Regions from separate parts of the Streptomyces sp. NPDC006339 genome, predicted to be linked through region 2. Evidence: riboswitches for the same ligand, from Rfam matches in the RefSeq annotation. Region 2 holds a riboswitch; each other region holds the start of a gene.

What was found. Region 2 has a riboswitch for cyclic di-AMP ahead of ABZ135_RS03530 (M23 family metallopeptidase). Riboswitches for the same ligand answer to the same signal wherever they lie in the genome.
Region 1: linked by a shared signal. The riboswitch ahead of ABZ135_RS34445 (M23 family metallopeptidase) and the one ahead of ABZ135_RS03530 (M23 family metallopeptidase) in region 2 are both predicted to bind cyclic di-AMP.
Region 3: linked by a shared signal. The riboswitch ahead of ABZ135_RS06425 (LysM peptidoglycan-binding domain-containing M23 family metallopeptidase) and the one ahead of ABZ135_RS03530 (M23 family metallopeptidase) in region 2 are both predicted to bind cyclic di-AMP.

Annotation. Positions count from the first base shown of each region.
Region 1 is NZ_JBEXQW010000064.1:18,184-21,446, forward strand. It holds gene ABZ135_RS34440 (PP2C family protein-serine/threonine phosphatase) at 234-1,445, shown strand; cyclic di-AMP (ydaO/yuaA leader) riboswitch at 1,684-1,831, shown strand; gene ABZ135_RS34445 (M23 family metallopeptidase) at 1,843-2,967, shown strand; gene ABZ135_RS34450 (aldo/keto reductase) at 3,016-3,263, shown strand, end outside.
Region 2 is NZ_JBEXQW010000003.1:158,350-161,612, forward strand. It holds gene ABZ135_RS03520 (HPr family phosphocarrier protein) at 1-272, shown strand, start outside; gene ABZ135_RS03525 (GntR family transcriptional regulator) at 430-1,113, opposite strand; gene ABZ135_RS03530 (M23 family metallopeptidase) at 1,284-2,054, opposite strand; cyclic di-AMP (ydaO/yuaA leader) riboswitch at 2,067-2,232, opposite strand; gene ABZ135_RS03535 (pitrilysin family protein) at 2,435-3,263, opposite strand, start outside.
Region 3 is NZ_JBEXQW010000006.1:49,114-52,376, reverse strand. It holds gene ABZ135_RS06440 (XRE family transcriptional regulator) at 1-508, shown strand, start outside; gene ABZ135_RS06435 (DUF6126 family protein) at 528-683, shown strand; gene ABZ135_RS06430 (tyrosine-protein phosphatase) at 690-1,487, opposite strand; cyclic di-AMP (ydaO/yuaA leader) riboswitch at 1,843-2,014, shown strand; gene ABZ135_RS06425 (LysM peptidoglycan-binding domain-containing M23 family metallopeptidase) at 2,019-3,005, shown strand; gene ABZ135_RS06420 (SGNH/GDSL hydrolase family protein) at 3,206-3,263, shown strand, end outside.

The DNA of each region.
Region 1 (3,263 bases), on a different contig from region 2:
GGCGGCGGCAGTGCCGGCGCTGGTCCAGGCGGCGGTGCAGTCCAGGCGGCGGTGCAGGCGGGAGAGCACAGGTGGCGCGAGCAGCGGTGCGGCGCGGGCGGGGCCTCTCCGGTGGCCGCCGCGCCCGTCCGGCCCCGGGTCCGGCCTCCGGTCGGGCCGCCGACGCGTCCTCCTCCGGGGGCCGTGGGGCCTCGTCCGGTGTGCCCTCCGGCTCCGGCTCCTCCTCCGGTGCGGTGCGCGCAGGGTCCGGCGGTCCGTCGCCCGGCCCGTACCGCGGCGCCCGGCGTTTTCTGCGCGCGCTCCCTCCGCTGGTGATCGTGGGCGGGATCGTCTTCGACGCGTCGACCCCGCCCCAGTACACGGCGGCGCCGATGTTCTCGGCGGCGCCGCTGATCGCGGCCCCCTTCTTCTCCACACTCACGACGCTGCTCACGGGCATCGCCGCCGTCCTCGCCAGCGTCGGTCTGCACGTCTACAACGGGACGGTGGCGGAGATCCCCTCCCTGACCGAGAGTCTGACGGTCGCCACGGTCTCGGGCCTCGCGGTGCTGATCAGCCGGGTGGTGCGGCGCAGCGGCGAGCGGCTGGCCTCGGCGCGGGTGATCGCGGAGACGGCGCAGAAGGCGGTGCTGCCCACGCCCGCCGAGCGGATCGGGGGGCTGCAGATCGCCGCCCGGTACGAGGCGGCGCAGGCGGACGCGTTCATCGGCGGCGACCTGTTCGCGGTGCAGGACACCCCGCACGGGGTGCGGCTGGTGGTCGGCGACGTGCGGGGGAAGGGGCTCGACGCGGTGGAGGCCGTGGCCGTGGTGATCGGTGCCTTCCGCGAGGCGGCCGAGCAGGAGGCGACCCTCGAAGGGGTGGCGGCGCGGCTCGAGCGGGCGCTGGCCCGGGAGGGCACCCGGCGCGACGGTCTCGACGCGTTCGAGGGGTTCACCACGGCGGTGCTCGCGGAGATCCCGGGCGGTGACCGGGTGGTGCGGGTGGTCAACCGGGGCCATCCCGAGCCGCTGCTGCTGCGGGCGGACGGGGGTGTGGAGGTGCTGCGGCCCAGCGAGGCCGCGCTGCCGCTGGGGATGGGGGAACTGGCGGTGTGGCCGGACCGGGCCGACGAGTCGCCGTATCCGCCGGGTGCGACGCTGCTGTTCTACACGGACGGCCTGTCGGAGGCGCGGGACGCGGCGGGGGTCTTCTACGACCCGGGGGAGCGGCTCGCGGGGTGGATCTTCCCGGGGCCCGAGGAGCTGCTCGACGCGGTGGTGGCGGATGTGCGGCGGCACACGGGCGGGGGCACCACGGACGACATGGCGCTGCTCGCGGTGAGCCGTCCGGCGGTGGGGCAGCCGGAGCGGCGGCGGACGATGCCGGTGGTGCCGCCGGCCGACCGGGCGGTGGGTCCGCGCCGTGACGCGGGTGGTGACGCGGGTGGTGACGGGGCGCGGTGACAGGGCGCGGTACCAGGGCGTGGTGACAGGGCGTGGTGACGAGGTGTCGCTCCGATAACAATTGACGTAACGTCAGATACGGGGTTTGGTCCTGACGCCGTTCTGAAGGGAGGTCAACTCGGGCTTTTCCCTACCAATTCAGCTAATGATCAAGCGGAACGGCTTGGAATCGGGAGGCCACGTCTATTAACGTTCGATAACGCAGCGCGGTCGTCCCAGCCGTCGCAAGAGACGGCACCGTGCGCACGCGCCGAATCCCGTAAGGGAACCGGGGAACCACCACTTGGGGTGAATCGGGCCCCACCGCACTCGTGCGGCACCGCCCGTAGGAGACCTTCCTGCTCCGAACCCGTCAGCTAACCCGGTAGGCGAGAAGGAAGGAAAGGAGAGCGCCTCCGTGGCCTCCAACACCCCTGCTCCGCATACCCCCTTCGATTACTTCGACACCTCGGGGGCGTCGAGCGCCGCCGGCGCGGACGGGGAGGAGTGGAACCCCACCGAGGACTCCCTGCGGGACCGGGGCCGTGCCGGCGGGCGCCACCGGGTCGTCAAGCAGCGCTCCAACTTCGCCCGCTCCTCCACCGTGCTCGGCGTCGGCGTCATCGCCGCGGTCGGCGCCGGCGGTCTGGCCACCGCCCAGGAGAGGCCGCCGGTCTCCATAGCGCTGCCGGACGTCGACCTGCCCGACGCCTCCGAACTGCCCGGCATCGGCGAGCTGATCGGCGCGGACGGCAAGGGGGCCGAGGGGGCCGAGGGGGCCGAGGGCTCGGGAGGGTCCGGGGGTTCCGACGTCGTCGCGGCCGGGCACCAGGCCCAGCCGCTCACCGCCTTCACGCTCGCCGGCACCGACCAGGCTTCCGGCACCGAGGCGTCCGAGGCCCGGACGCAGACCGACGCGGGCGAGGCGCTGCGCGCCCGCATCCTCCAGCAGGCCGAGCAGCAGCAGGCCGCCGCGGACGCCGCCGAGAAGGCGGCCGCGGAGAAGGCCGCCGCGGAGAAGGCGGCGGCCGAGGCCGAGACCCAGGCGAAGGCCGCGGAGCAGGCGGCCGCCGAGGCGAAGAAGAAGGCCGAGGAGGAGGCCGCGGCGAAGGCCGAGGCCGAGCGCCTGGCCAAGCTCGCCGCCAGCTACGCCCTGCCGACCTCCTCGTACACGCTCACCTCGACCTACGGCGAGTCCGGCTCCATGTGGTCCTCCGGCTACCACACCGGCCTGGACTTCGCGGCCCCCACCGGCACCCCAGTCAAGGCCGTCCACAGCGGCACCGTGAAGTCGGCGGGATGGTCCGGCTCGTACGGCTACCGGGTCGTCCTGGAGCTCCAGGACGGCACCGAGATCTGGTACGCGCACCTGTCGTCGATGACGGTGAGCGCGGGTCAGTCGGTCGGCACCGGCGAGACCATCGGCCGCGTCGGCGCCACCGGCAACGTCACCGGGCCCCACCTCCACCTGGAGGTCCACACCCCGTCCGGCGACGGCATCGACCCGGCGGCCTGGCTCCGCTCCAAGGGCCTGACCGTCTAGTCCGGCCTGGCCGGAATACGCCCGGCGACCTCGGGGGTTGACCGACTCATGACCACTCTTCGCCGGCTGGGCACGTCCGATCTCCACGTCTTCCCGCTCGCCCTCGGGGGCAACGTCTTCGGCTGGAGCGCCGATGAGGCGCAGTCCTTCGCCGTCCTCGACGCCTACGCCGCCGCGGGCGGCAACTTCGTCGACACCGCCGACGTCTACTCCGCGTGGGCCGAGGGCAACGAGGGCGGCGAGTCGGAGACCGTCATCGGCCGCTGGCTCGCCTCGCGCGGCAACCGCTCCGACGT
Region 2 (3,263 bases):
GCCGCGTCAACGTCGGCTGGGCCGAGGGCCTGCACGCCCGCCCCGCCTCCATCTTCGTCCGTGCCGCCACGGCCGCCGGCGTCCCCGTGACGATCGCCAAGGCCGACGGCAACCCGGTCAACGCCGCGTCCATGCTCGCGGTGCTCGGCCTGGGTGCCCAGGGCGGCGAGGAGATCGTGCTCGCCTCGGACGCCGACGGCGCCGAGGCCGCGCTCGACCGCCTGGCGAAGCTGGTCGCCGAGGGTCTCGAGGAGCTCCCCGAGACCGTCTGACCCGTCTCCTCCCCGACGACGGTTCGACAAGAAGCCGGGCCCGACGGAATTCCGTCGGGCCCGGCTTCTTTTGTGCGCGGAATTCGGCGGGCACCGGAATTCGGGCAGCATGAACAGCGCCCCGGAATTCCCCCACCCTTTATATACGGCGCCCGTGTTAATTCCGCCGGCCCGCGATGTTGACGACATGTTGCGAAACCCTCACAGGCGCCCGCTCCGGCCGTTTCAGCCGGTGCAGCGGCAGCGCGTGCTCCACGTGCAGCGCGGTCAGGGCCCGGGCCCGTTCGGCGTCCCCGCGCGCCACGGCGTCGACGATCGCCCCGCGCTCGGCCCACGCCTCCACGGGCCGATCGGCCGGCTCGACCACGTACATCCAGGCGATCTTGTGCCGCAGTTGGGTGAGCAGCGCCGTGAGCTGCGGGCTCCCGGATGCCTGCGCCAGGGTCTCGTGGAACCAGCCGCCGAGCGCGGCCAGGTCCTCGCCCCGGCCCCGCCTGGCCCGCTCCTGGCCCAGCCTGACCAGGCCGCGCAGCACCTTGAGGTGGGCGTCGGTGCGCCGCTGGGCGGCCCGGGCGGCGCCCAGCGGTTCCAGCAGCGACCGCATCTCGAGCAGATCGGCCGCCTCCTGCTCGGTGGGCTCGGCGACCTGGGCGCCGGCGTGGCGGCGGGTGACGACGAAGCCCTCGGACTCCAGCGTGCGCAGGGCCTCGCGGACCGGGACCCGGGAGACCCCGTAGCGGCGGGCGAGCTGCTCCTCCGTCAGCCGGGCGCCCCGCTCGAACACCCCGGAGACGATGTCGTCCCGGATCGCCGTGCATACCGAGTGCGCGGGAATGCGCATGTCCGACCTCCCCTGTGATCCGCGCGAAACCCCATTCGAGCGGCGCTTGTCCGGCGACTCTATTGCAGGACGCCGGAATTTCCGATGCCGCCCGGCAATTCGGGGAACGAAAAGGCCCCGGCTCGCAGGAGCCGGGGCCTTTTCCCGTCGCGTGAGCGGGGTCCGTCGGGTCAGACGTCGACGCCGCGGGCGCGGAGGTAGGAGAGGGGGTTGATGTCCGAGCCGTACTCGGCGCTGGTGCGCGCCTCGAAGTGGAGGTGCGGGCCGGTGGAGTTGCCGGAGGAGCCGGAGATGCCGATCTGCTCGCCGGGGGTGACCTTCTGGCCGACGTAGACGCTGATCGCGGAGAGGTGGCCGTACTGGGTGTACGTGCCGTCGTGCATCCGGATGACGATGTTGTTGCCGTACGCGCCGCCCCAGCCGGCCTCGACGACGGTGCCGGAGCCGACGGAGACGACCTTGCTGCCGTAGGAGGCGTGGAAGTCGATGCCGGAGTGGCTGCCGGAGGACCAGAGCGAGCCACCGGTCTTGTAGCCGGTGGACACGTACGTGCCGGCGACGGGGAGCTGGAAGGAGTTCAGGCGCTTGCGCTCGGCCTCGCGGGCGGCGCGCTCCTTGGCGGCGCGGACCTCCTTGGCGCGGGCCTCGGCCTTGCGCTTCGCCTCGGCGGCGGCCTTGGCGCGGGCGGCGGCCTCGTAGGCTTCCTTCTCCTGCGCAGCGGCCTGGGCGTCGACCCGCTCGGCGAGGGACTCCTCGGTGATCACCTGGGTGAGGCCGGTGTCCTCGGGAGAGGGTTCCTCCGTGTCGGCGGCGAACGCCGGGGAGGCGAGGGTGCCGATGACGCCGGTGGTGGCGAGGGTCGCCACGCCGACGAGGCCGGCGTTGCGGCGCGCCATGCGGCTCGGACCACGATGCTTCCCGGTGGCACGGGTGAACGCCATGTAGTGGCTGATCCTTTCCTTCCCTCTCGCCTACCGGGTTAGCTGACGGGTTCGGAGCAGGAAGGTCTCCTACGGGCCCCTCCGCGCGGAGCGAAGGCGTCCGATTCACCCCAGGGACTGCGTGCGGGTCCCCGGCTCCCCAGGCTCGCGCCTTACGGGGACTCGGCGATGACTGTCCGTTGCCGCGGATGCGGCGTGGTGCAACGGCCGGACAGCCGGGTCGACGCTAGGCCGATCTTCAGTCGATCGGCAAACAGACTCGGGTGTTTGTAAGACATGCCACAGGGCATTCAGGCATCCTTGACGACAATACGGACATACGACAGGACCCCGGCGAACCAGGTCGCCGGGGTCCTTCGTCGTCCGTGACGTCGGCTCAATCAGCCGGTGACGACGGTCACTTCACCGATGCCGAGCGCCCGCACCGGCTCCGCGATCTTCGACGCGTCACCGACGAGCACGGTCACGAGCCGGTCCACCGGGAAGGCGTTGACCACGGCCGCGGTCGCCTCGACGGTGCCCGTCTCGGCCAGCCGCGCGTACAACCGGGCCTGGTAGTCGTCCGGGAGGTGCTGCTCGACCTGGTCGGCGAGCGTGCCCGCGACGGAGGCGGCCGTCTCGTACTTGAGCGGGGCGACGCCCACCAGGTTCTGCACCGCCACGTCCCGCTCGGCGTCGGTCAGACCCTCGGCGGCGAGGGTGCGCAGCACCTTCCAGAGGTCCTCGAGCGCCGGGCCGGTGTTGGGCGTGTCGACCGAGCCGCTGATGGCGAGCATCGAGGCGCCGTTGCCCTTGCCGTCGGACCGCAGCACCTGGCCGAAGGCCCGCACGCCGTACGTGTATCCCTTCTCCTCGCGCAGGACGCGGTCCAGGCGGGAGGTGAGGGTGCCGCCGAGGCAGTACGTGCCGAGCACCTGGGCCGGCCAGACGCGGTCATGGCGGTCGGCGCCGACGCGGCCGATGAGCAGTTGCGTCTGGACGGCGCCGGGGCGGTCCACGATGACGACCCGGCCGGTGTCGTCGGCCGTGATGGGCGGCATGGGGCGGGGCGCGGCCGGAGCGCCGGTCCAGGCGCCGAGCGTCTCGTCAAGCACCTTGTCCAGGTCGACGCCGGTGAGGTCGCCGACGACCACGGCGGTGGCCGCGGCCGGCCGGACGTGGGCGTCGAAGAAGCCGCGGACGGCGGCGGCGTCGATCGCGCCGACGGTC
Region 3 (3,263 bases), on a different contig from region 2:
GCGGGCCGGTCTCTCGCCGGCCCACCTGTCCCGCCTGGAGACGGGGAACCGGCAGCCCTCGCTGCCGATGCTGCTCGCCCTGGCCCGTATCTACGGTACGACGGTGTCCGAGCTGCTGGGCGAGGCCCCGCCCGAGCGCGATCCGGTCGTCCGCGGCGGGCGCTCCGAACCGGTCGAGGCCGACGGCTGGGTCTACCGCCAGGCCGGCGGCGCCGGACGCGCGATGCAGTGCCTGCGCGTGCACGTGCCCCACGCCACCCGCGCGGACCTCGTGCGGGTCCATCCCGGCGAGGAGTGGATCCACGTCCTGGAGGGCCGGGTGCGGCTCGCGCTCGGCGAGGCGGTCCACGTCCTCGACCCCGGGGACAGCGCGCACTTCGACTCGCTCACCCCGCACCGGATCGGCGCCGCCACCCGAGCGGGGGCCGAGCTGCTGTTCGTCCACACCCTGATGCAGAGCCCCGCCGCCGAGCTGTGCCTCGGCGACGGCACTCCGCACCGCCGCTGACACCCCGAAAGGTACCGCTATGCCCGAGAAGTCCGTACCGGTCACCGGCGAGGAGCGCGGCGCCGGAAAGTTCCCCAAGGGGCTGGTGCTCCGCCTCTTCGCCTATCTGGTGGCGGGGCACCTCTTCGCCGGCTTCCTCTATCTGCTCTTCATGCTGGGCGGCCAGAACCAGTAGCCGCGCTCACGACCCGTCGAGCAGCCGCTCGCGGAGCAGCTCCCGGGTCTCCGGGGTGAGCCGCAGCCCCTCGGTCAGGTAGGCGTCCACCGATCCCCAGGTCGCGTCGATCGTCTCGAAGGCGGCCCGCAGATACTCCGCCCGCGCGTCGAACAGCGGGCTCAGCAGCTCCATCACCTCCGGCGACATGCCGTCCGGGGCGGTGGAGCTGCGCTGCACCTTGTAGCGGCGGTGCGGCGCGTTCGACTTGAGGTAGTCCTCCTCGATCGCGTCGCGCTCGACGCCGACGGCCAGCAGCGAGACCGCGATCGACAGCCCGGCCCGGTCCTTGCCCGCGGCGCAGTGCATCAGCGCGGGCACGCTGTCCGAGGCCATCTCGTGCAGGATCCGGCTGTGCTCGGCGGTCCGCTCGACCATCATCTTCCGGTACGAAGCGGACATCCGGGCCGCGGCCTTGCCGTCGCCGAGCAGTTCGCGCAACTGCGCCAGGTCGCCGGAGCGGACGAGCGCCCAGAACTCCTTGCCGTCGGCCGGGTCGCTCAGGGGTATGTTCACGTTCCGCACGCCCGGGAGCTCGACGTCCGGCCCCTCCACGCGCCGGTCGGCCTCGTTGCGGAAGTCGAAGACCGTGTGCAGGCCCAGGCCGGCGAGGAAGGCGGCGTCCTCGGCGGTGGCGTGCGCCAGGTGGCCGCTGCGGAAGAGCCGTCCGGGGCGCACGGTCCGGCCGTCCACGGTCGGCAGTCCGCCCACATCGCGGAAGTTGCGTACGCCGGTGAGCTCGGGCTCGGTCGTCGCTTGCGTCACGGTTGCTCCTGGTCTCGAGATCGGTTCCCGGGGCAATCATCCAGGTCAGGAACCCCCTGCGCACCCCCTCGGGCAGGAATGGGTGTTCTGTCCGAATTGAGGGTTTAGATATAACGCGCCCTGATTGCAGGGGAGATGAGGAACCGGGCGTGAGCAGCGTCATAGAGGTGACGGACCGTTGCTGATCGTCTTTTCCAAATTCCCTTCTGGAAAGGGAAATCGAGGGCCCGTCATCGACGGAGGGTGACCGGAATTCCGGGCGGATTTCGGGGAATCACGGGCCTGGCGAAAACGGTGGCTTGTTCCCGCCGACCCCCCTCGTCTAGCGTCGCGCTCAATCCGGACGGACCGCCGAATCCTGCCACCGCCCGGAATCCGCACCCACCCGTAGAAGGCAGGAGCGGGGGACCCAGGTACAACGCCGATCCCTCGACGAAGGACGGCTCGGGGTGAAGCCGCGCGACCACGCGGCCGGACATCTCCAGTCCGAACCCGACAGCTCACCTCGCAGGCGACGGAGAGGAATTCGCCATGCCCGCCAAGGGTAAGCACCGCCGTCCCAAGGCCAACCCGATCACCCGCGGGTTCGTGGCCGCCGGCGCCGGAGGCGCCGTCGTGGCCCTCCCGCTCATCGGCGCGACCGGCGCGCACGCCGCCGAGAAGGCCGCCCCGGCCGCCGCCCCGCAGCAGGCCGTCGCCGCCGCGACCCCCGCCCAGGCCCCGGCCGCGGCGACCGCAGGCAAGAAGGCCGCCCCCACGACGTACACCGTCGTGCGCGGCGACTACCTGTCCAAGATCGCCGCCGAGCACCGCCTCGCCGGCGGCTGGCAGAAGCTCTACCGCGACAACCGCCAGGTGGTCGGCGACGACCCCTCGCTCATCCTTCCCGGCATGGAGCTGACCCTCGGCGCCAAGTCCACCGCCAAGGCCCCGGCCGCCGCGCCCAAGGCTCCCGCCAAGGCCGCGCCCAAGCCCAAGAGCGCGGCGAAGTCCTCCGGCGACCAGCAGCGCGCCTCGCGCGCCAGCGAGCGCTCCTCGGACACGGGCTCCTCCGCCTCGGCGTCCACGTCGGCCTCCTCGTCCTCCTCTTCGTCGTCGGCCTCCTCGTCCTCCTCCGGCTGGGTCGCCCCCGTCGGCGGCGGCGTCTCCACCCCGTACCGCGCCTCCGGCTCGATGTGGTCCTCCGGCTACCACACCGGCGTCGACTTCATCGCCTCCTCCGGCACCACCGTCCGCGCCGTCGGCGCCGGCACCGTCCACTCCGCCGGCTGGAGCGGCGCCTACGGCAACGAGGTCGTCATCCGGCACGCCGACGGCACCTACTCGCAGTACGCCCACCTCTCCTCGCTGTCCGTCTCCGCCGGCCAGTCCGTGAGCGGCGGCCAGCAGATCGGCCTCTCCGGCTCGACCGGCAACTCCTCCGGCCCGCACCTGCACTTCGAGATCCGCACCGGTCCGGGCTACGGCTCCGACATCGACCCGCTGGCCTACCTCCGCCAGCACGGCGTGGGCATCTGACGCCCCGTTCGACACCACGTCCGACACGACGTCCGCCAGGGCCCGGCACACCACGTGCCGGGCCCCTGGCGTATTCCGGCTTGGGACAATCTTTATCGGTGGCATATGTCACCCTGCGTCAACCCCTCCTTACGGTCGCGTAGGTCACACCCGGAGGGGAATGATGTGCTCCCGTGGCAGACGATTCGACATCAAGAGACATGAACGCATTCGGGTCGTACGCGGCGATCGGTGACAGCTTCACCGAGGGCGTCGGAG